4 regions of the Pseudomonas sp. GW821-FHT02C04 genome follow, and region 2 is predicted to be linked to each of the others. Evidence: predicted binding sites of a transcription regulator. Region 2 holds the regulator's gene; each other region holds the start of a gene.
The links. Region 2 encodes FliA, which starts transcription of late flagellar genes. Its sites were predicted from a motif close to CTAAAGTTTNNNNNNNNNNNGCCGNTAA; they were not measured.

Region 1 (6,003 bases), on a different contig from region 2:
TGAGTCGCGGTGGTGATCGCCGCGAACTGCTGACCCGCCGAACGGCTCTGCTCATCGATCCGCGCCAGCGCCGACGCGACGTTGGCGTTACGCGACAGGCCTTCCTGCATCAGCACATTGCCCTGTTCCATGGTGCTGATGGCGTTGCCGGTTTCCTGCTGGATGCTGTGGATCATCCCGGAGATCTCGTCAGTCGCCTGACGAGTACGCGACGCCAGATTGCGCACTTCATCAGCCACCACGGCAAAGCCGCGACCTTGTTCACCGGCACGGGCGGCTTCGATGGCCGCGTTGAGCGCCAGCAGGTTGGTCTGTTCGGCAATCGAGGTGATCACGCTGACGATGCCGCCGATTTCCTGGGAGCGCTGACCGAGCGTGTTGATCACGGTTGCCGTGGTGTTCAGCGCGCCGGCAATCTGCTCCAGCGAGGACGACGCTTCTTCCATCGAGCTGCGACCGATCTGAGTCTGCTGCGCATTTTCCTGGGCCAGACGCTGGGTGTTGCCCATGTTGTCGGCAATGTTCAGCGAGGTGGCGGAGAACTCTTCAACCGCACCCGCCATGCTGGTGATCTCGCCGGACTGCTGCTCCATGCCTTCATACGCGCCGCCGGACAGACCGGACAGCGCCTGCGCACGGCTGTTGACCTCTTCCGAAGCGCGGCGGATGTGCTCGACCATGGTCGACAGCGCCTGGCTCATCTGGTTGAAGGCACGGGCCAACTGACCGATTTCATCGTTGCTCGACACGTTCAGGCGCACGCTCAGATCGCCGGCACCCAAGGCTTCGGCCTGACGCACCAGATCACCCAGCGGTTGCAGTTTGCTGCGCAGCAGCCACACCGCCGAACCGACCGCAATCAGCATCGCCAGCAGGCTGCCGATGGCCAACTGGATGCCAACGCTCCAGGTCACTTCGCGGATCTCGGATTTCGGCATGCTCGCCACCACCGACCACGGTCCACCGTCGAACGGTACGGCGATGCTGTAGAAGTCTTCGGACTTGTCGCTCCAGAACCGGCCCTTGCCAGGCGTCTTCGCCAGACCGTTGACCACCGGGACCGCTTGATCCGGCGCCTGCACGCCCGCTGGCGCAACCAGCCACTTGTTCTGCTCATCCAGCAGCGCCAGGGAACCGCTCTGGCCGATGCGGAAACGCTTGAGGTTGTCGAACTGGGCGTTTTGCGCGTCGGTGTAATCGAAGCCGACGAACAACACCGCGATCACCTTGCCGCTGCTGTCACGCACCGGGGTGTACTGAGTCATATAGGAACGATCAAACAGCAGCGCGCGGCCGACGTAGCCCTGGCCCGCCATCAACTTTGCGTAGGCCGGGTGAGCGTGATCCAGCAAGGTGCCGATGGCGCGAGTGCCGTCCTGTTTGGTCAGCGAGGTACTGACCCGCACGAAGTCTTCGCCGCTGCGCACGAACAGCGTGGCAACGCCCGCCGTCATCTGCTTGAATTCGTCCACTTCCTTGAAGTTGTTGTTCAACACTTCGCTGCCCAGGTGCAGGCCCGGGGTCTGGGTGCCCGCCACACTGACCGGCTCGCTCGGGTGAATGCTCAGGCCCGCGCTGAAGCGCTTCTCGAACAACCCGCTCAGGCGCTGGGTGCTTTCACGCAGCGTGCCGTGGAAAGTGCTCAACTGGTCGGCGAGCAGACGTGCCTCGCTGGCCAGGTGTTCTTCACGGGTGGCGAGGTTGGCGGTATCCAGCGAACGCAGGGCGAACACCGTACTGCCACTGATGACAACCGCCAGTATCACGGCGAGCGCGAGGCCCAGCTGCGAGGCGATCCGGGCGCGAGGTTGAGACATGGACAGCTCCTGGCCGAGTCTGCGGATCCTCCCTGATCGCGGCTCGGAAAATTCTAATAATGGGGGTGAAGCCTGGAACCGGCACGACGGTCCCACTTGCACGTATTCGGCGGTAAAACCGAATACTTGAGTACGCAGCGGGGTTATGGCCGAAGGCCGGCATTGTGGCGGCTCGAACGTTTCAGCTCAAGCGCGTGACCGGCGGCAGCACCATGGCGTGGACTTCGCCTTGCAGGAAGTCGCTGAGCCGGCGTAAACGTTCACCTCCCGGACGGGTCTTTGGCCACACCAGGTAATAATTCAGCCCGCTGGCAACCGCCGTCGGCCACGGCAGACTCAAACGCCCTTGCGCGACATCTTCGGCCACCATCAGCAAATCGCCCATCGACACGCCATACCCCCGGGCCGCCGCGATCATCCCCAGTTCCAGGGTATCGAACACTTGCCCACCCTTGAGCGATACCTGATCCGACAGTCCCATGTGCTCCAGCCAACTGCGCCAGTCGCGGCGATCCGGCGTCGGGTGCAGCAATTCGGCGCTGGCCAGTCGCGCCACATCCCAGGGCTGGTCGTGCAAAAGGCTCGGGGCGCCGACCGGAATCAGCTCTTCCGGGAACAGCAGGCTGGCCTCCCAGTCCGGCGGAAAATGCCCGTCGCTCAGCAGCACCGCGCAATCGAAGGGTTCGTTGTTGAAGTCCACCGAATCCACATCCATCCAGGCACTGGTCAGTTGCACTTCATTGCCCGGCTGCAAATGGCGGAAGCGACTGAGCCGCGCCAGCAGCCAGCGCATGGTCAGGGTCGACGGGGCCTTCATGCGCAGGATGTCATCTTCGGCGCGCAAGGTATTGCAGGCCCGCTCCAGCGCGGCGAACCCCTCGCGGATGCCCGGCAGCAGCAAGCGCGCCGATTCGGTCAGTTGCAAATTGCGTCCGCTGCGATGGAACAGCCGACAGGCGAAGTGCTCTTCGAGCGTGCGGATATGCCGGCTGACCGCACTTTGAGTGATCGACAGTTCTTCGGCAGCGCGGGTGAACGAACTGTGGCGTGCCGCCGCTTCGAATGCGCGCAGGGCATACAAGGGTGGAAGGCGACGGGACATGTACAGCGCTCCAATGGCGGGATTGCGCCAACTTAGCAGAATTGCTCCTGGATGAGTTTTAATCATGCCACCCATCCTTTTTATCCCTTTGTGCAAGCCGCGCCAAACCCTGAGAATCGACGGTCTCTTGCTCCCTCTTTATACGGATGTGAACACCATGCAGCGTCCTGTGCGTACCGAACTCTGGGCCATCCTGCGGCTGGCGGGGCCGTTGATTGCCTCGCAGTTGGCACACATGCTGATGGTGCTGACCGACACCCTGATGATGGCCCGCCTCAGCCCCGAAGCGCTGGCCGGTGGCGGTCTGGGCGCGGCGAGCTATTCGTTCGTGTCGATCTTCTGCATCGGCGTGATCGCGGCGGTCGGCACCTTGGTCGCGATCCGTCAGGGCGCCGGCGACATCATTGGCGCCGCCAAGCTGACCCAGGCCGGGTTGTGGCTGGCGTGGCTGATGGCGCTCGGTGCCGGGCTGCTGCTGTGGAATCTGAAACCGGTGCTGTTGCTGTTCGGCCAGACCGAGACCAACGTCAACGCGGCCGGGCAGTTTCTGATCGCGCTGCCGTTTGCCCTGCCCGGCTACCTGAGCTTCATGGCCCTGCGCGGCTTCACCAGCGCCATCGGCCGGGCGACACCGGTGATGGTCATCAGCCTCGCCGGCACCGTGGCCAACTTCCTGCTCAATTACGCGCTGATCACCGGCATGTTCGGCCTGCCGAAACTGGGGCTGACCGGTATCGGCCTGGTCACGGCGATTGTTGCCAACTGCATGGCACTGGCGCTGGCGTGGCATATCCGTCGACATCCGGCCTATAACGCTTACCCGCTACGCGAGGGCCTGTCGCGGCCAAACCGGCAGTACCTGAAAGAACTCTGGCGCCTGGGTCTGCCGATTGGCGGCACCTACGCGGTGGAAGTCGGGTTGTTCGCCTTCGCGGCGCTGTGCATGGGCACCATGGGCAGTACGCAACTGGCAGCGCACCAGATTGCCCTGCAAATCGTCTCGGTGGCGTTCATGGTGCCAGCGGGGATGTCGTATGCGATCACCATGCGCGTCGGCCAGCATTACGGCGCCGGGCAATTGAACGATGCGCGGATGTCCGGGCGGGTCGGCATCGTCTTCGGTGCGGTGGTGATGCTGGGGTTTGCGATGGTGTTCTGGTTGCTGCCGAATCAGCTGGTCGGGTTGTTCCTCGATCACAACGATCCGGCGTTTGCCGAGGTCATCCGCCTGGCCGTGAGCCTGCTGGCAGTCGCAGCGTGGTTCGAACTGTTTGACGGCACCCAGACGATTGCGATGGGCTGTATTCGTGGGCTGAAGGATGCCAAAACCACGTTTCTGGTCGGGCTCGGTTGCTACTGGCTGATCGGCGCGCCGGCGGCGTGGCTGATGGCGTTCCATCTGCACTGGGGACCGACCGGCGTTTGGTGGGGGCTGGCGCTGGGCCTGGCCTGCGCGGCGATCAGCCTGACGCTGGCGTTCGAATGGAAAATGAAGCGGATGATTCGCCTGGAGCCTGCACCCTCGAAGCCGTTCGCAGTCGCCCAGCCTGAATAGGTGTTTCCCTGTGGGGGCAGGCTTGGTCCCACAGGGTTCTGTGGTTAAACCACGATTTCCAGCGGCGGCTGCTGACTCGCATCGAAGGTCAGGTATTCAACCAGCTCCGCCAACGGCAACGGCTTGCTGATCAGATACCCCTGCACCTGATCGCAGCCGAACCCGCGCAGCAACTCCATCTGCTCCGGGGTTTCCACCCCTTCGGCCACCACTTCCAGGTGCAGGTTGTGCGCGAGGTTGATCATCGCGTGCACTAGTTTGCGGTTCTCTTCGCGCTGCTCCATGCCGCCGACAAAGCTCTTGTCGATCTTCAGCAAGGTGATCGGCAGGCTGTTGAGGTGCACGAACGACGAGAACCCGGTGCCGAAATCATCCAGCGAGAAGCGCACGCCGAGGCGGCCGAGGGCGTCCATGGTCTGTTTGACCAAGTCGCTGCGGCGCATCACGGCGGTTTCGGTGAGTTCGAATTCCAGCCACTGCGCCTCGACACCGCGCTCGGCGATCAGACGACTGAGCGTCGGCAGCAACTGGCTGTCCTGGAACTGGCGGAACGACAGGTTGATCGCCATGTGCAGCGCCGGCAATCCGCGTTCGCGCAAGGCCTGCATGTCACGCAGAGCCCGGGAAATCACCCAGTAACCCAGCGGCACGATCAGACCGCTCTGCTCGGCCAGCGGCACGAATTCGCTCGGTGGCAGCAAGCCGCGCTCACTGTGACGCCAGCGCACCAGCGCTTCGAGGCCGACAATCTGGCCGTCCTGCATGTTCAGACGCGGCTGGTAATGCAGCTCCAGTTCATCGCGACGCAAGGCCCGGCGCAGCTCGCTTTCGAGGTCGGCCATGCTTCGCGCATTGCGGTTGATCCGCTCGTTGAAGATGTGAAAAGTGCAGCCTTGCGTGCTCTTGGCCTGTTGCATGGCGATGTGTGCGTGCCACATCAACGGATCGGCGCCGCCCTGGGCGCGGGCATGGGCGATACCGAGGCTGGAACCGATCAGCAGGCTTTCGCCATCGACCCAGTAAGGTTCGGCCAAGGCTTCGGTGATGCGTTCGGCCATCCATTCGGCCCGTTGCGGGGCGCGGCGGGTGTCGATCAGCAGGGCGAATTCGTCGCTGCCCAGGCGCGCCAGTTGATCGCCGGCCTCCAGCTGGCTTTTCAGCCGTGCGACGACTTGCAGGATCAGGCGGTCGCCGGCCTGATGGCCGAGGGCGTCGTTGGCGTGACGAAAGTTGTCGAGATCGAGGTGCCCGAGGGCCAGGCCGCGACCGTCGTTTTCGGCCAGCCGAGCCGTGAGCAGGGTCTGGAAACCCTGACGGTTGGCGATGCCGGTCAAGGGATCCTGTTCGGCCAGGCGTTGCAGGGTGTTTTCCAGCACGCCGCGTTCGCGCACATGGCGCAGGCAACGGCGAAGCATGCCGGCATCGAGGGCATCGAACACCAGCCAGTCACTGACGCCGTCGGGCGCGGTCGCCGGTTCGTGCTCCAGCAGCAGCACCGTCGGCAGATTGCACCGGCCGGGCACCGGCTG
Region 2 (6,003 bases):
AGAAACCCGGGGCGAAAATCAGGTTGTAGCATTCGGTGTCGCTCAGGCGATCGGCGGCATCCTTGTCCATCACACCGCGTTTCACGGCGATGGCACGCAGGACGTTCGGGTCCATGCCTTTGCCGTCGTCGGAGATCGACAGCAGGATATGGTCGCCTTCCTGCTCGGCCGCCAGGATCACCTTGCCGCCACGGGCCTTGCCCGAAGCTTCACGCTCCTCCGGCGACTCGATGCCGTGGTCGACCGCGTTGCGCACCAAGTGGACCAGCGGGTCGGCCAGAGCCTCGACGAGGTTCTTGTCGAGGTCGGTTTCTTCGCCCACCAGTTCCAGGTTGATCTCTTTCTTGAGCTGACGCGCCAGATCGCGAACCAGACGCGGGAAGCGGCCGAAGACTTTCTTGATCGGCTGCATCCGGGTCTTCATTACCGCGGTCTGCAAGTCGGCGGTGACCACGTCGAGGTTCGACACGGCCTTCTGCATCGACTCGTCGCCGCTGTTCAGGCCCAGGCGCACCAGACGGTTACGCACCAGTACCAGCTCGCCGACCATGTTCATGATTTCGTCGAGACGTGCGGTGTCCACACGAACGGTAGTCTCGGCTTCGCTCGCCGGTTTTTCCGGTGGCGGCGTCGCCGGTGCACGGGCCGGAGCCGGTGCAGCAGCGGCGGCTGGCTTGGCCGGTTCCGCTTTAGGCTCAGGCGCTTTTGCAGCAGGTTTTGCCGCAGCAGCCGGGGCCTTGGCGGCAGGCGCTGCAACAGCCGAAGCATTGCCGGCCGTCACGACGGCACCGGTGGCGACGTCAGTGAACTTGCCTTTGCCATGCAGATCGTCGAGCAGCGATTCGAATTCGTGATCGCTGATCAGATCGCTACCGGCCGCCGCCGCTGCCGGAGCAGCAGATGCAGGCACCGAAGCAATCGCCGATTCCAGCGCATCAACGGCGAAGTTGCCCTTGCCGTGCAATTGATCGAGCAAGGCTTCGAATTCGTCGTCGGTGATGTCCGAGCTGTCGCCCGCTGCCGGAGCAGCAGGTGCAGCGGCAGCTGGTGCCACGGCGTCGGCCGCGAACTGGCCCTTGCCGTGCAACTGGTCGAGCAGCGACTCGAATTCGGCGTCGGTGATTTCATCGCTGGCCGCTTCGGTGGAAGCAGGCGCAGCGGCAGCCGCCGGGGCTTCGGCTTCGGCCTTGACGGCGTTCAGCGAGTCCAGCAACTGTTCAAATTCGTTATCGGTGATATCGCCCGAATCGCCTTCGACGACCAGTTCTTCGATCATCTCGGCAACAGGCGAAGCCGGGGCTTCATCCGCCGATTGCGGTTCGGCCAGGCGCGCCAGGGCGGCCAGCAGTTCCGGGGTTGCAGCGGTGATCGGGCTGCGATCGCGGACTTCGCTGAACATGCTGTTCACCGCGTCCAGCGCTTCGAGCACCACGTCCATCAGTTCTGCATCTACGCGACGTTCACCCTTGCGCAGGATGTCGAACACGTTTTCGGCGATGTGACAGCACTCCACCAGCTCATTGAGCTGAAGGAAGCCGGCGCCCCCTTTTACAGTGTGGAAACCGCGAAAAATTGCGTTGAGCAGATCTGCGTCATCCGGGCGGCTTTCCAGCTCGACCAGTTGTTCGGACAGTTGCTCAAGAATCTCGCCGGCCTCAACCAGGAAATCCTGAAGGATCTCTTCATCGGCGCCGAAGCTCATTAATGGGGTGCTCCTACAGGTCTAAAAACCCAAAAAAACTCAAAATCCAAGGCTGGATAGCAAATCGTCCACATCGTCCTGACCGGACACAACGTCTTCTCGTTTATCGGCATGAATCTGCGGACCTTCACCCTGCGAGAGATGTTTTTGTGGATCTTTTTCAGCGAGCATTGCCGCACGGTCATGTTCGATGCCCGCGAAGCGGTCCACCTGACTGGCCATGAGCACGAGTTTGAGCAGATTGCTTTCGACTTCGGTGACCAACTGGGTCACGCGCTTGATCACCTGACCTGTGAGGTCCTGGTAATCCTGGGCCAGCAGAATGTCGTTGAGGTTGCTCGACACCGCGCGGTTGTCCGCGCTGCTGCGTGCCAGAAAACCGTCGACCCGACGCGCCAGCTCGCGGAACTCTTCAGCCCCGACTTCACGGCGCATGAAACGTCCCCAGTCGGCACTCAATGCCTGGGCTTCGTCAGCCAGGCCATTGACCACCGGCGTGGCGCTTTCCACCAGGTCCATGGTGCGGTTGGCCGCGGCTTCGGTCAGCTTGACCACATAGCCCAGACGCTCGGTCGCATCAGTGATCTGCGACACTTCCTCGGCCTGCGGCATATGCGGGTCGATCTGGAAGTTGACGATTGCACTGTGCAGTTCGCGTGTGAGCTTGCCCACTTCCTGGTACAGGCCACGGTCACGGGTCTGATTGAGCTCATGGATCAGTTGCACGGCGTCGCCGAACCTGCCCTTTTCAAGGCTTTCGACCAGTTCGACCGCGTGTTTTTTCAGAGTCGACTCGAAGTCGCCCTGTGAAGATTCGTTATGCTCCATAGCTCCCCCGCGCGTCATCAGCCGATGCGTTCGAAAATCTTCTCGATTTTTTCTTTCAGCGCCTGAGCCGTGAAAGGTTTGACCACGTAGCCGTTAACGCCGGCCTGGGCCGCTTCGATGATCTGCTCGCGCTTGGCTTCAGCAGTCACCATCAGCACTGGCAGGTGCTTGAGTTTTTCATCGGCGCGCACGTGACGCAGCAGGTCGATACCGGTCATGCCAGGCATGTTCCAGTCGGTCACCAGAAAGTCGATGCTGCCGCTGTTGAGCACCGGAATGGCAGTGGTGCCATCGTCGGCTTCAACGGTGTTGGTGAACCCGAGATCACGCAACAGGTTCTTGATGATCCGCCGCATCGTTGAGAAGTCATCAACGATGAGGATTTTCATGTCTTTGTTCAATTCGACCTCCAAGCAGTCTTAAACGCGCCCAGCACCTGGACGCGCCATTTCAATCAATCCGGCAAAGCACTCGATGACTGTCTGGAGCACAACAGAGCAAGACCGGTGCCGTTCACCACCGCACCAGCCTCGTTCGCAGCGTCCCCACACTGCCCTCAGCGCGCTCGCCACTCCCCCAAACGCCCCCGCAAACGGGCCGCGCACTGGCTGTGTAACTGGCTGACCCGCGATTCACTGACGCCAAGGACTTCACCGATTTCCTTGAGGTTCAGCTCTTCGTCGTAGTACAGCGCCAACACCAGTCGCTCACGCTCCGGCAAATTGGCAATCGCGTCCGCCAACGCAGCCTGGAAGCGCTCATCTTCCAGATCGCGCGACGGCTCAAGATGAGCACTTGCGCCATCCTCGTGCAGCCCTTCGTGTTCGCCGTCCTGCAACAGGTCGTCGAAACTGAACAGTCGGCTGCCCAGGGTGTCGTTCAAAATCCCGTAGTAATCGTCGAGACTCAATTGGAGTTCGGCCGCAACCTCGTGATCTTTAGCGTCACGGCCGGTTTTAGCTTCAATCGAGCGAATCGCGTCGCTGACCATACGGGTGTTGCGGTGAACCGAGCGCGGTGCCCAGTCCCCCTTGCGTACTTCATCGAGCATGGCGCCGCGGATCCGGATGCCCGCGTACGTTTCGAAACTGGCGCCTTTGCTGGCGTCGTATTTGGTCGAGACTTCGAGCAGGCCGATCATCCCGGCCTGGATCAGGTCTTCGACCTGCACACTGGCCGGCAATCGCGCCAGCAAGTGGTAAGCAATGCGTTTGACCAGTGGCGCGTAACGCTCGATCAGCTCGTACTGCGCGTCACGTGCCGACTTCTTGTAGAAATTCATACCGCTGGCGGTCATAGCACAGGTCCTGCCGTTTGCTGCACGAGGCGCTCGACGAAAAATTCGAGGTGGCCGCGCGGGTTGGCGGGCAGCGGCCAGGTGTCGACCTTCTGTGCGATCGCCTTGAACGCCAGTGCGCACTTGGAACGCGGGAAGGCTTCATAGACCGCACGCTGCTTCTGCACCGCCTTGCGCACGCTTTCGTCGTAAGGCACCGCGCCGACGTATTGTAGGGCGACGTCGAGGAAGCGATCCGTGACCTTGGTCAACTTGGCGAACAGATTGCGACCTTCCTGCGGGCTCTGGGCCATGTTGGCCAGGACGCGGAAGCGGTTCATGCCGTAATCGCGGTTCAGCAGTTTGATCAGCGCGTAGGCGTCGGTGATCGAGGTCGGCTCGTCACAGACCACCAGCAACACTTCTTGCGCCGCGCGAACGAAACTGACTACCGAGTCACCAATACCCGCAGCGGTGTCGATCACCAGTACGTCGAGATTGTCGCCGATGTCGCTGAACGCCTGAATCAGACCGGCATGCTGGGCCGGGCTCAGGTGAACCATGCTCTGGGTGCCGGAAGCGGCCGGCACGATGCGGATCCCGCCGGGGCCTTGCAACAGCACGTCGCGCAGCTCGCAGCGGCCCTCGATCACATCGGCCAGGGTACGTTTGGGCGTGAGGCCCAGCAGAACGTCGACGTTCGCCAGACCCAGGTCGGCGTCCAGCAGCATGACCCGACGGCCAAGCTCTGCCAGCGCCAGGGACAAGTTCACTGACACGTTAGTCTTGCCGACGCCACCTTTGCCGCCGGTCACCGCGATCACCTGTACGGGATGCATGCTGCCCATGTTATTTCTTTACCTTGTCTTGCATAGACGGAGGCCACATTACTGGCTGCGCGTTCACAACCGGAACAATGCATGGCAGACCATCGATGTAGGTACAAAAACTGTTCATTACCTCAGCCAACCTGCTTGGTGGGACTGTGGTAGATATCAGCGAACATGTCAGCCATGGCTTCTTCGCTGGGTTCTTCCTGCATTTGCACGCTGACGGCGCGGCTGACCAATTGATGACGGCGCGGCAGATGCAGATCATCCGGAATCCGTGGGCCGTCGGTCAGGTAGGCGACCGGCAGTTCATGACTGATCGCCAGGCTCAGCACTTCGCCAAGGCTGGCCGTCTCATCCAGTTTAGTCAGGATGCACCCGGCGAGCCCGCAACGCTTGTAACTGTGATAAGCGGCGGTTAGAACCTGTTTCTGGCTGGTGGTTGCCAGTACCAGATAATTTTTCGACCGAATGCCACGACTGGCCAGACTTTCCAGCTGCATGCGCAGTGCCGGATCGCTGGCCTGCAGGCCGGCGGTATCGATCAGCACCACGCGTTTGCGCAGCAGTGGATCCAGCGCCTGCACCAGGGACTGGCCCGGATCGACGTGGGTCACCGATACATTGAGGATCCGGCCCAGGGTTTTCAACTGTTCCTGAGCACCGATGCGGAAGCTGTCCATGCTCACCAGCGCAATGTTCTGCGCGCCGTACTTGAGCACGTAACGGGCGGCCAGTTTGGCCAGGGTGGTGGTCTTGCCCATGCCGGCCGGGCCGACCATGGCAATGATCCCGCCCTCTTCCAGCGGCTCGACTTCCGGCGTGGCGATCATCCGCGCCAGGTGCGCCAGCAACATGCGCCAGGCCTGACGAGGTTCTTCGATATCGCTGGTCAGCGCCAGCAGGTCGCGCGACAACGGGCCGGACAAGCCGATGCGTTGCAGACGACGATAAAGGTTCGCCTGAGCCGGACGGCTGCCTTGCAGCTGATTCCAGGCCAGGGTGCCGAGCTGCACTTCCATCAGCTCGCGCAGACTGTTGAGTTCGAAACGCATCGAATCCAGCGCACGCGGATCGACACCAGCGGCAGCTGGCGCAGGTGCCGGAGCTGGACGCGCCGGAGCAGCGTAAGTCGGTTCTGTCAGAGGCTCGGCAGCCGTCAGCGGCAGGCCGGCGGTCAATGGCAGACCGGAGAACAACTGGCGATTGGTGTTGCCGTCGGCCTCACCACGCATGCTCAACTCGGCCTGGGCAGTAACGATGCGCGACTGGGTCTTGCGCAGCTCGTCTTCGAGTTCCATGTTCGGAACCCGTGGCGCCAGCGCCGACAATTTGTAATCCAGCGCCGCCGTCAGCTCGACGCCGCC
Region 3 (6,003 bases), on a different contig from region 2:
GCTGGTCGCCCTGTGTTTTGCCCTGTGTCTGGTGCCGGTGGCACTGACCCGGCGGATTCACCCGGCGCCGCTGCATCCGGCACCGATGGAACCTCGCTTCTTCATCAAGCGCGTACCGCAGTCGTTGAGTACGGTGCTCGGTGCCGGTCTGATCATCGGTTCGTTCTACGGTCTGGCGCCGCTCTATGCCTCGCAGCAGGGGTTGTCCACCGAACAGGTCGGTCTGTTCATGGGTACCTGCATTTTTGCCGGGCTGCTGGTGCAGTGGCCACTGGGCTGGTTGTCCGACCGTTATGACCGGGCCTTGCTGATCCGTTGCTTTGCCGGGTTTCTGGCCGTAGCCGCGTTGCCGCTGGCGATCCTGCCGCAGGTGCCGCTGGAGGTCTTGTTCGGCGTCGGTTTCCTGTGCTCGCTGGTGCAGTTCTGCCTGTACCCGCTGGCTGTGGCGTTCTCCAACGACCATGTCGAAGGGGATCGGCGGGTCTCGCTGACGGCGATGCTATTGGTGACCTACGGGGTCGGCGCCAGCATCGGGCCGTTGTTGGCCGGTGTATTGATGAAAATGTTCGGTAGCCAGAGCCTGTATGCGTTCTTCAGCTTCTTCGCGCTGGTGCTGGTGTGGCGCATCCGGCCGAAAGCCGTGACCAATCTGCACCAGGTCGACGACGCACCGCTGCATCACGTGGCGATGCCGGACAGCATGTCCAGTTCGCCGCTGGTGGCCGCGCTCGATCCGCGGGTCGATGAGCAAGTGGTGCAGGAGCAGATGCAGAATAATGTCGCGCCCGAGCCTGCCGTTGAACCCGAATCACCTGTGGAGCCTGAGCCCGGCAACGACAATCCTGCGCCGGACATCAGCGGCGCCAGGCCTTGATTCTGAAAAACACCAGGCATAAAAAAACGGGCAGTCACCGCAAGGGACTGCCCGTTTTTCATGGTGCGTACGAATCAGAGATCGTCTTTGTCGAAACGCCGTGCTTCACGTTGCAGCTGATAGACGAAACGCTCGACGTTACGCGCCGCCGGGCCGCTGATGTTGTGAAAACGCAGGCCGGCGAAGGTGATGTTGAGTTTTTCTTCGAAGTGCAGGTAGCGCAACTCGACCGATGTTGGCTGATTGCCGAACAGCGGCGGGGCGATCAGGCGATCGTAGACCTGGCCCAGTTGCAGGCGGTCGGTGATATCACCTTCAAAACGCAGCTTGCAGCCGGTGGCGGAAATATCCAGCAACTTGCCACCGATCGGCGACTTGAGCTTTTCGCCACCCAGTTCGACGCTGACCAGATCGGTCAGCTTCAGTGCCGCGCGGAAGGCATTGCGGCGCTGGTGATAGACCACTTCAGTGGGCATCTCGCCAATGTAAAAGCGGTCACCGTCGGATTCCTTGATATCCAGCGTGCCGTTGCATTCCCAGGCAATACGTACGCCTTCATGGAAACCTTCGACCTTGAACGGCTCGCCGGCCAGCAGGAAGCGTTCGCCATCGCGCGGGATCATTTCATCCAGGGCAATTGTGGCGGTTTCCCGGTCAACCTTGATCAGGTAGCTCTGGAAGCGCTGGCTGCGTTCGTGAAAGGTGATGATCAGCGGATCGTGGCTCTCTTGCAGCTGGCGCAGGTTGCTGGAGATTTCCAGAGGCGTGGTGAGCACCTTTGGTGGCTGCGGAGAATCATCCGCGCTGAGGACGTTGGACACGTTAAATCAATCTCCAGACAAAATTTGACTACGGCTGGCCAGTATTTTGCCAGCATGTTTCGCGCGTTGATAGGGCGCAAGCATAGAAGAACGCATCACGCCTGACTGAGCGCGCGGGGTTTCTGCAGTTTGGAGAAGGTGCCACTGGCGTCATAGAGCGCAGGTGGCTCGCCGCCGGTGAGGATTTTCAGCTGATTGGCCGTGGCGGCCTGCTGAATCACGATCGACTGGCCATTTTTGGCATTGGTCGCCTGGCACTGGGCGATCAGGTCGGTCAGAACGTCGCTCTGGGTCAGCAACTGCTCGCCGATGCTCGACTGGCTGGCCAGTTGTTCCAGGCCTTGGCGGTCGAGCGACAGATTGAGGCTGGCGAGGATTTCGCTGCGTTTGCGGCCATGCTGCTCAAGCAGAATGATCAATGCCTGTTTGCGCGCCAGAATTTCTTCCAGCAGCGGCATGTCGCGACCGTGCAAGGCGAGGGACTCGGATTGCAGTAACTCCAGCAATTGTTGAGCTGGAGCAAAGTCGTCGGTGATCAGTTGCAATAAAGTAGTGTCGTGCATGGCTGGCCTTGGGTTTTAAGCGTCCAAAAGCCTGGCGCTGACCGAGGCCTAGCGCTGGGCTTCGAAGTTGAGCAGTTTGCTGGCTACACGGTTGCTGTCGACTTTATAGCTGCCATCGGCAATCGCTGCTTTCAACTCGGCCACGCGGGCTTTGTCGACGGCAGGCTGATCGCGCAGCTTGTCAGTGACCTTCTGCAACTGTTGAGCCTCATTGCTGAGATGTACCGATTCCCCGCTTTTTGCGGTACTGGCCTGTTCGGCCGGGGTATTCAGCGTCGCGGAAGTACCGGTTTCGGCGGTTTCCTTAGGCGTGCTGGTACGTGTACTGCCCGTAAGTGACGAGGAGCTGTTCAAACGGCTGAAATCGATGACCATGTTAAAAACCTCTGGGAATTTGGACGCTTGCCATGTTCTCGGCCATCCCCTGGAAAACTTTAGGCTCTTTTACCAATGAGCCTGCATGCGCCGCACAGATCCTGCTGCGGCACAGTTTAGGGAACAGCTCAGGTTGGCGCCAGTTTTCTGCGCGATCCCTCACGAGGCTTTCCTGTCATTGCTCCAATCGTTGCTCACATTGCCACTTCCACCTGGCCCGGCGCCATGACCTGCGCCTTGATGACCCGTTGGGAATTGAGGTTTTTCACGCGAATCTGTTCTTTCAGGCCGCCGTTGGACAGGGCCTCGCCCGGCATGCGCACGGAGAGCGTGCCGCTGCGGGCGGTAATCACCACTTGATCGCCTTTGCGAACGACTTCCGCCTGTTCCAGATGCACGAGGGTAATCACTTGGTCGGCGACCGTTGGTCGGGTCAATTTTTGCCCGATCGCCTCATCCACCGACGTCAGGAAGCCCTGGTTGATCAGGCTCACATCATGCTCGCGCAGGGTCACGTCCTGAGGCTCGATGATCCCGGCGCGCTTGAGCGGGCGAGTGGTGGTCACGACCGGGCGAAACAGGCGGACTTGAGCGGGTACGAACACGGTCCAGGGGGAGGCGCCTTCGCAGCGAACCTTGACGGTTACGCGCCCCAAAGGACGTGCCGGGCTCTCCAGCGACGCTGTCAATTCCTTGTCGCACATAGGCATGTGCATGCGCGGATCGAGCTGCTTGACCTCGATTTCATAACGCCCTTCCGTTTGACTGGTAGCCAGATAGTCTTCTACGGTGAATTCAAGAAAGCCCTGAGTGACGCCGATAAGCATGTCAGGCAAGGTAACCGCATCAGCAATGGCAGGGCTGCCCGCGAAAAACAGGCAAGCGGCAGACACCGCGCAAAGTCCTCTGCGAAGGGGGGATGTCAGGCGTCGGAAAAATGTCGTTTGAGTGTTCATAAGAGTTAAAAAGCAAGCGCCGTGCCGTTTAGCAATGAATGTGCGTCGCAACAACACTTGGCGTTGGTGTAGGAGTCTGGGCATGGCTGGTGTAATGGATTCGGTGAACCAGCGCACGCAACTGGTGGGGCAGAATCGCCTGGAGCTGTTGTTGTTCCGTCTCGACGGCCAGCAGCTCTACGGGATCAACGTGTTCAAGGTTCGGGAAGTGCTGCAGTGCCCGCAACTGACGCTGATGCCCAAGTCCAGTCCTGTCGTGTGCGGGGTGGCGAATATCCGGGGGGCGACCATTCCGATCCTTGATCTGGCAATGGCAACCGGCTCCGGGGCGTTGAAAGACAAGAACAGTCCGTTCGTGATCATCACGGAATACAACACCAAGACCCAGGGTTTCCTGGTGCGCTCGGTGGAACGTATCGTCAACATGAACTGGGAAGAGATCCATCCGCCACCCAAGGGGACCGGTCGTGATCATTACCTGACCGCTGTGACTCGGGTGGACAATCAGTTAGTCGAAATCATCGACGTCGAAAAGGTGCTGGCGGAAGTCGCACCGACACCGGAAGCGATTTCGGTCGGCGTGGTGGATGTCGAGACCCAGAGCAAGGCGCTGTCTCTGCGGGTGCTGACGGTCGATGACTCGTCGGTGGCGCGCAAGCAGGTGACGCGTTGCCTGCAGACGGTTGGCGTTGAAGTGGTGGCGCTGAACGACGGCAAGCAGGCGCTGGATTACCTGCGCAAGCTGGTCGATGAGGGCAAGAAGCCGGAAGAAGAGTTCCTGATGATGATCTCCGACATCGAGATGCCGGAGATGGACGGGTACACCCTGACGGCCGAAATCCGCAGCGACCCTCGCATGCAAAAGCTTCATATCATCCTGCATACTTCGTTGTCGGGTGTGTTCAACCAGGCGATGGTCAAGAAAGTCGGTGCCGATGACTTCCTGGCCAAATTCCGTCCTGATGACCTGGCATCCCGGGTAGTCGACCGGATCAAAGCAGCAGATATCAGCTAGGGACTTTTCGTCCCTGGCGATCAACACGATTTAAGAGGCGGCATCATTTGTCTACGGGTAATTTGGATTTCGAACAGTTCCGGGTCTTCCTGGAAAAAGCCTGTGGCATTTTGCTCGGTGAAAACAAGCAGTACCTGGTCTCGAGCCGTCTCAACAAACTGATGGAGCAGCAAGGCATCAAGTCCCTGGGTGAGCTGGTACAGCGCATCCAGACCCAGCCGCGCAGCGGTTTGCGCGAGCAGGTGGTCGATGCCATGACGACCAACGAGACCTTGTGGTTTCGCGACACCTATCCGTTTGAAGTCTTGAAGAACAAGGTGCTGCCCGAGGCAATCAAGGCCGCTCCCAACCAGCGTCTGCGGATCTGGTCGGCGGCCTGCTCGTCGGGTCAGGAACCCTATTCGCTGTCGATGTCGATCGACGAGTTCGAACGGACCAACATCGGTCAGTTGAAGATGGGCGTACAGATCGTTGCCACGGATCTGTCCGGCAGCATGCTGACCAACTGCAAGACCGGCGAGTACGACAGCCTGGCGATCGGTCGCGGTTTGTCCGCCGATCGTCTGCAGCGCTACTTCGACCCGAAAGGGCCGGGGCGCTGGGTGATCAAGGCACCGATCAAGAACCGGGTGGAATTCCGCTCGTTCAACTTGCTCGACAGCTACGCAAGCCTTGGCAAGTTCGACATCGTGTTCTGCCGCAACGTGCTGATCTACTTCTCCGCCGAGGTGAAGAAAGACATCCTGTTGCGTATTCACAGCACGCTGAAGCCGGGCGGTTATCTGTTCCTCGGCGCTTCCGAAGCGCTGAACGGTTTGCCGGACCATTACCAGATGGTCCAGTGCAGCCCGGGGATCATTTACCAGGCGAAGTGATTGGCACCGGCAACACAAAAAACGGGAGTCCTCAGGGGCTCCCGTTTTTTTATGCCTGGCCGTTTTTGCAGTGACGGCAAGCGGCAGAAAAGCGGCATCCGGCGGAAACCCGTTGCCGCTTTTCTGGCATTGCCGCATTGCCGATCACCTGCAAAGCCCCGGAATCCGGGGCTTTTTAAAACTGGCACGACGCTTGCTATAACCCAGTTACGAAAAACCCGGTCACCTGAAGGTTCCCGACATGAGCATCAGCTTCGATAAAGCGCTCGGAATTCACGAAAAAGCCCTGGGCTTCCGCGCCCAGCGTGCCGAAGTCCTGGCCAACAACATCGCCAACGCCGACACCCCGAACTACAAGGCTCGGGATCTGGAGTTCTCCAAAGTGCTCGAAGCACAGAGCCAGAAGAACGCCAACGGCACCATCGCCCTGAACATGACCAACAGCCGTCACATCGAAGCTGAAGGTCTGGGCAATGGCGACGAATCGCTGATGTATCGCACGCCGATGCAGCCGTCGATCGACC
Region 4 (6,003 bases), on a different contig from region 2:
CCGTCAGAGCTGGTGCGTGAGCATGTGGAGTGGGCGCTGAAACAGCACGCCGACCGTCAAGGCGCGTCGTTATAAACGAACTTCGGCATTTCCCAATGGAAGCGAATCGCCAACAGCCGCAATAGAAAGCCGCCGAACAACGTGATCAGGATCGCCTGCTCGCTCGGCACGTTCAGGAATAGGCAAAGCATGTAGCACCACGCCGCAGCGAACGAGACGCTGGCGTAGAGTTCGCGGCGGAAGATCAGCGGGATGTCGTTGCAGAAGATGTCGCGCAGGATGCCGCCGAACACCCCGGTGATCACACCGCTGACCGAGGCCACCAGCATGCCGTGGCCCATTTCCAGGGCGGTCATGCAGCCGATCAGGGTGAACGCCACCAGACCGACCGCATCGAGCACCAGAAACAGCGAGCGCAGATGGCGCATCCAGCGTGCCGTGAACACGGTGATCATCGCCGCGACCGTCGTCAGCACCAGGTATTCCGGGTGTTTGACCCAGGTCAGCGGGTAGTGCCCGAGCAGCACGTCGCGCACCGAACCGCCGCCCAATGCCGTGACGCAGGCGATCAGCACCACGCCGAACCAGTCCATGCCGCGGCGGCCCGCAGACAGGGCGCCGGTCATGGCTTCGGCAGTAATGGCGACGAGGTAGAGCATCAGCAACATGGTGGCGATCCTGGCAGGAAGGCGCGCAGTCTACTCACTTCGCCGGGGCACCAAAAGAGGGCGCCTCGGCGTGGGTCGCCGATCTCAGAACTTGATGAAATGCTTGCGGTAGTGCTGCAGCTCGGCGATGGATTCACGGATGTCGTCCAGTGCCAGGTGAGTACTGCCCTTCTTGAAGCTGTCGCGCACGTCCGGCGCCCAGCGCGCGGCCAGTTCCTTGAGCGTGGAAACGTCGAGGTTGCGATAGTGAAAGTAGCTTTCCAGCGACTTCATGTGGGTATAGAGGAAGCGGCGATCCTGGCAGATGCTGTTGCCACAGATCGGCGACTTGCCCTTCGGCACCCACTGTTCCAGAAAGGCGATGGTTTCGGCTTCAGCTTCGGCCATGCTCACGCGGCTTTCACGCACGCGCTGGGTCAGGCCTGAGTTGCCATGAGTGCGGGTGTTCCACTCATCCATGCGGGCCAGCACTTCGTCGCTGTGGTGGATGGCGATCACCGGACCTTCGGCCAGGGTGTTCAGGTCACTGTCAGTGACAATGGTGGCCATTTCGATGATGACGTCGTTTTCCGGATCCAGACCGGTCATTTCCAGGTCGATCCAGATCAGATTCTGCGGGTTTTGCATATTTCGGCTCCTAGGCAATGCTGCGCAGTTTAGCCTAGGCAGCCTGCCGGGCGTGCTAAACTCGCGGCCGTTTTACCTAATCGCTGCATTCTTCAGACGGAACACCCATGGCCAAACGCCAACTCAATCGTCGTCAAAACTGGCGCATCGAAAAGATTCAGGGCGAGCGCGCCGCCCGCGCCGCCAAACGCGAGTCCTCGGCTGTCGAGGCGCTCGAAGGCGGCGATCTGGGCCCGGAACAGCACGGTCTGGTGATCGCCCACTTCGGTGTGCAGGTCGAAGTCGAGGCCGTCGACGGCGAACTGGCCGGCCAGGTTTTCCGCTGCCACTTGCGGGCCAACCTGCCCGCACTGGTGACCGGCGATCAGGTGGTGTGGCGCGCCGGCAACCAGGGCATCGGCGTGATCGTCGCGCAACTGCCGCGCACCACCGAGCTGTGCCGTCCGGACAGCCGTGGCCAGCTCAAACCGGTGGCCGCCAACGTCGACATGATCGTGATCGTGTTCGCCCCGCTGCCCGAGCCCCATGCGAACCTGATCGACCGCTATCTGGTCGCGGCCGAGCACGCCGGCATCCGCCCGTTGCTGCTGCTGAACAAATTCGACCTGATCGACGAACAGAACGCCCCGGCGCTGAACGCGTTGTTGGCGGTGTACCGCACTCTGGGTTACCCGGTGCTGGAAGTGTCGGCGCACCACGGCAATGGCATGGAGCAATTGCAGAAGCAGCTCGACGGGCGCATCAGCGTGTTCGTCGGTCAGTCCGGTGTCGGCAAGTCATCCTTGGTCAACAGCCTGCTACCCGAGGTGGAAACCCGCGTCGGCCCGTTGTCCGAACTGTCCGGCCAGGGCACCCACACCACGACCACCGCGCGCCTGTTCCACTTCCCTGGTGGCGGTGAGCTGATCGACTCCCCGGGTATCCGCGAATTCGGCCTGGGCCACGTCAGCCGCGCCGACGTCGAAGCCGGTTTCATCGAGTTCGACGACCTGCTCGGCACCTGCCGCTTCCGCGACTGCAAGCACGACCGCGAGCCAGGATGCGCACTGCTCAAGGCCCTGGAAGATGGCCGCGTGCAGCAGCAGCGAATGAACAGCTACCGCTCGATCATCGCCAGCCTGCCGGAAAACGGTTACTAAACCACTGAGTAGCCAGACACAAAAAAGCCGCGATCATCTCGCGGCTTTTTTGTGGGTCACTGTTTCGGCGCGGGGGCCGGTGCAGTGGCGGGTGCAGCGGGTGCCGGGGCTGGTGTCGTGCTGCCCGGCGCGGTTGGCTTCGGCGCCGCGTCGTCGAACAGGTTCAGCCGTTCGCGCAGCTCGTGCGCAGGCACTGGCTGCTGATCCGCCGGCAAGGCGTTCGGGTCGACCGGCGTGGCCGGGGCCGCACCGTTCTGGCCTTGATCTGCCGGTTTCGACGGTTCGGTACCTTGCGAACCTTCGATGGCCGCCTGGGCCTTCTTGGTCAGCACCACGATGTCGATGCGGCGGTTGACCGGGTTGAACGGGTTTTCCTTGTCGAACAGCGCCGACGAGGCGTAACCCACCACCCGCGCCACTTGCCCGTCCGGATAGCTGCCCGCCACCAGCGCACGCCGGGCGGCGTTGGCACGGTTGGCCGAGAGTTCCCAGTTACCGAAATCACCGGTGCCGGTGTACGGCTTGGCATCGGTGTGGCCGCTGATGCTGATCTTGTTCGGCACCGCTTTGATGGTGTCGGCCATGGCCAGCAGGATGTCTTCGAAATACGGCTTCAGGCGTGCAGAACCGGAGTCGAACATCGGACGGTTTTCCGCGTCCATGATCTGGATGCGCAAGCCGTTCGGCGTGATCTCGAACAGGATCTGGTCCTTGAACTTCTGCAGCTGCGGGTTCTCGTCGACCTTGTTCTGCAGTTCTTGCAGCAACAGTTCCAGACGCTCCTTCTCGACCTGCTCGGCCATGCCTTCAACCTGTTCGGTGTCGACCGTGACCTTGTCCGGTTGCGGCTGCGACTTCACTTCAGGGTTGAGGGTATTTTCCGGTGCCAGGGTCGGCGTGCCGCCCAGATCGATGATGTACGGCGTGCCGCTCTCGGAGAAACCGACCGGGTCCTTGAAGTAACCGGCGATGGCGATCTTCTGTTCCGGGGTCGCGGTGGACAGCAGCCACAACACCAGGAAGAACGCCATCATCGCCGTCGCGAAGTCGGCGAAGGCGATCTTCCACGCCCCGCCGTGATGCCCGCCGGCGATGCGCTTGACGCGCTTGATGATTATCGGCTGGTTATTTTCCATGACTTAACGACCGCGAACGGCTTGTTCCAGCTCGGCAAAGCTTGGACGGTGAGCCGGGTACAGAACCTTGCGACCGAACTCGACAGCCAGCGATGGCGGCATGCCGGACGCCGAAGCCACCAGCGAGGCCTTGATGGCTTCGTAGACGTTCAGCTCTTCCTTGGCATCGTGTGCCAGGGAGTGCGCCAGCGGACCGAAGAAACCGTACGCCGCGAGAATACCGAAGAAGGTACCCACGAGTGCCGCACCTACGTGCAGACCGATGGACTTCTGATCGCCTTCACCCAACGAGGCCATGGTCACCACGATACCCAGTACCGCCGCGACGATACCGAAACCCGGCATGGCGTCGGCGATGCCGTTCACCGCGTGGGACGGATGCTCGAGGTCTTCCTTGAGGCTGTACAGTTCCATGTCGAACAAGCCTTCCAGCTCGTGCGGCGCCATGTTGCCGGACGACATGATGCGCAGGTAATCGCAGATGAACGCGGTCATGCGTTCGTCTTTCAATACCGCCGGGTACTTGGCGAAGATCGGGCTCGCAGCGGCATCTTCGATGTCGCCCTCGATGGCCATCATGCCTTCACGGCGGCTCTTGTTGAGGATCTCGTAGATCAGGCCCAGCACTTCCAGATAGAACGTGTGGCTGAAACGCGAGCTGAACATGCTCAGGGATTTCTTGAGCACGTGCATCGTCATGTAACCGGGGTTGGCCTGGAGGAATGCTCCAAGTGCCGCACCACCGATGATCATCACCTCGAAAGGCTGGATCAGGGCGGCAATCTTGCCGTGGGAGAGCACGTATCCGCCGAGCACGCTCGCGAATACGACGATGATGCCGATAATTTTAGCCATAGGTAGAAAGTACTTATTTAAGTCGGGTTCAAGGTCATATTCGGAAGTTAAAAAATCTCTTCTTCTACTTATCGGCAAAACTGCGCCAGACTATAGCCAGTTCAGGCGAAAAGCCAATTTAGCCCATGCCGGGCGCGTCTACAGTCAGTGAAGATCTCGTCCAGACATGGCTAATGAAACGAACGTCCCACACGTAAAACCCACCACACTCGATGGCTGGGTGAAGCTGCTCGACGGCGTACGCCTGCCGGTGCCGCAAGAAGCCCACGATCGTGTCTGCCGCGCCATCCGCGATAATCGCAGCTCGCTGCGCGACATCGCCGACCTGATGCAGGACAGCCCGGCGCTGGCGCTGAGCATCATTCGCGAAGCCAATCGCCACACCCAGGGCAGCATGACTGCACCGGCGGAAAACCTTGAGGTCGCGATCAATCGCCTTGGCCTCGCCCGCACCGAAGAACTGCTGGCTCGCCTGCCCGCCGAACCGCAGGCACAAATTCCCCAGGCCTTGCGCCAGATACAGATGATCAGCCAGCACGCCACGCAACAGGCCAACGGCTTTTTTGCCAGTCGCCTGGCGCGGCTGTGGCAGGACATTCATTGGGGCAGTCTGTTGTTTCTGTCGCCGCTGTGGCCGCTGGCACTGACCTTTCCCAAACTGCTCGAAGAGTGGGAAGTGCGGGTTATCCACAAGGGCGAATCGGCCCGCGACGTGGAAAAGCAATTGTTCGGCGTGCGCCTGCTGAAGATCGGTGAGGCGCTGGTCGAAGTCTGGCGATTGCCGATCTGGGTGCAGCAGGGCTATCGATTGCTGCTCACCGAGCAGCGCGAACTGGTCAAGGTTTTGCGCATCGCCCGCGATGTCGATCACCCGCTACGCCAGCAGAATCGCCTCGATGACGACCCGACCCTGCGCCACTGGCTCAATCAGCCGGCCAACACCGTGCTGCTGGCCAACGGTCTGGCGCTGTCGGCGCAACAGGCCTGGGACAGTCCGCACAGCGAGCGCTGGCAGTACCTGACCAGCCTCTATCTGCAAATCTCGATGGACGAGGTGCAACAACAGCTGCACCAGCAGGCCGCCAACAGCGCACGCCGGCATTCGATGCCGGATCTGTGGCACCCGGCGGTTTCCCTGCTGTGGCCGTGGGGCACCCATCGCCTGCCCGCCGGAATGCTGCCCGCCGCTGCACCCAATGCCGACGATCTCGCCAAGTGGCGCCGGCAATGTGCCGAACTGCTGGCCGAGCCGAGCCGATTCACCAACGCCATGCACTTGACCATTGCCGCTCGCGACGCGCTGGTGGCCAGCGGCATGCGCCGGGTGATGATCCTGATGGCCGACCGCACGCAGTCCAGTCTGCGCGTGCATCAGATTTCCGGCCTGCCGAAGGAAGCCGCTGCGCTCAACTTCGTCGTCAGTCAAAGCACCGTGTTGCAACGCTTGCTCGCGCAGCAGGCACAAGTGCGGATCACCCCGGACAACAACGCCCAGTTTTCCGCCCTGCTGCCGCCCTCGCTGCGCACGCTGTTCCGAGGCGAACACCTGTTCCTGCGCTCGCTGGTCCACAACGGCCG

Region 1: the regulator FliA is predicted to act here: its motif matches at 1,921-1,948, upstream of AC07VV_RS10140 (methyl-accepting chemotaxis protein).
Region 3: the regulator FliA is predicted to act here: its motif matches at 2,669-2,696, upstream of flgM (flagellar biosynthesis anti-sigma factor FlgM).
Region 4: the regulator FliA is predicted to act here: its motif matches at 4,494-4,521, upstream of motA (flagellar motor stator protein MotA).

What each region holds. Positions count from the first base shown of each region.
Region 1 covers NZ_JBWKVT010000002.1:434,993-440,995, forward strand. Annotated here, with positions in the region: gene AC07VV_RS10140 (methyl-accepting chemotaxis protein) at 1-1,817, opposite strand, end outside; gene AC07VV_RS10145 (LysR substrate-binding domain-containing protein) at 1,999-2,919, opposite strand; gene AC07VV_RS10150 (NorM family multidrug efflux MATE transporter) at 3,077-4,474, shown strand; gene AC07VV_RS10155 (putative bifunctional diguanylate cyclase/phosphodiesterase) at 4,519-6,003, opposite strand, start outside.
Region 2 covers NZ_JBWKVT010000003.1:121,928-127,930, forward strand. Annotated here, with positions in the region: gene AC07VV_RS12490 (chemotaxis protein CheA) at 1-1,702, opposite strand, end outside; gene AC07VV_RS12495 (protein phosphatase CheZ) at 1,742-2,530, opposite strand; gene AC07VV_RS12500 (chemotaxis response regulator CheY) at 2,548-2,919, opposite strand; gene fliA (RNA polymerase sigma factor FliA) at 3,087-3,827, opposite strand; gene fleN (flagellar synthesis regulator FleN) at 3,824-4,654, opposite strand; gene flhF (flagellar biosynthesis GTPase FlhF) at 4,768-6,003, opposite strand, start outside.
Region 3 covers NZ_JBWKVT010000015.1:3,518-9,520, reverse strand. Annotated here, with positions in the region: gene AC07VV_RS30365 (MFS transporter) at 1-874, shown strand, start outside; gene AC07VV_RS30360 (flagellar brake protein) at 949-1,695, opposite strand; gene AC07VV_RS30355 (flagella synthesis protein FlgN) at 1,791-2,258, opposite strand; gene flgM (flagellar biosynthesis anti-sigma factor FlgM) at 2,307-2,633, opposite strand; gene flgA (flagellar basal body P-ring formation chaperone FlgA) at 2,828-3,589, opposite strand; gene AC07VV_RS30340 (chemotaxis protein CheV) at 3,672-4,604, shown strand; gene cheR (protein-glutamate O-methyltransferase CheR) at 4,652-5,479, shown strand; gene flgB (flagellar basal body rod protein FlgB) at 5,721-6,003, shown strand, end outside.
Region 4 covers NZ_JBWKVT010000004.1:464,563-470,565, reverse strand. Annotated here, with positions in the region: gene queG (tRNA epoxyqueuosine(34) reductase QueG) at 1-75, shown strand, start outside; gene AC07VV_RS17765 (trimeric intracellular cation channel family protein) at 57-668, opposite strand; gene orn (oligoribonuclease) at 753-1,295, opposite strand; gene rsgA (small ribosomal subunit biogenesis GTPase RsgA) at 1,403-2,434, shown strand; gene motB (flagellar motor protein MotB) at 2,491-3,570, opposite strand; gene motA (flagellar motor stator protein MotA) at 3,574-4,425, opposite strand; gene AC07VV_RS17740 (HDOD domain-containing protein) at 4,592-6,003, shown strand, end outside.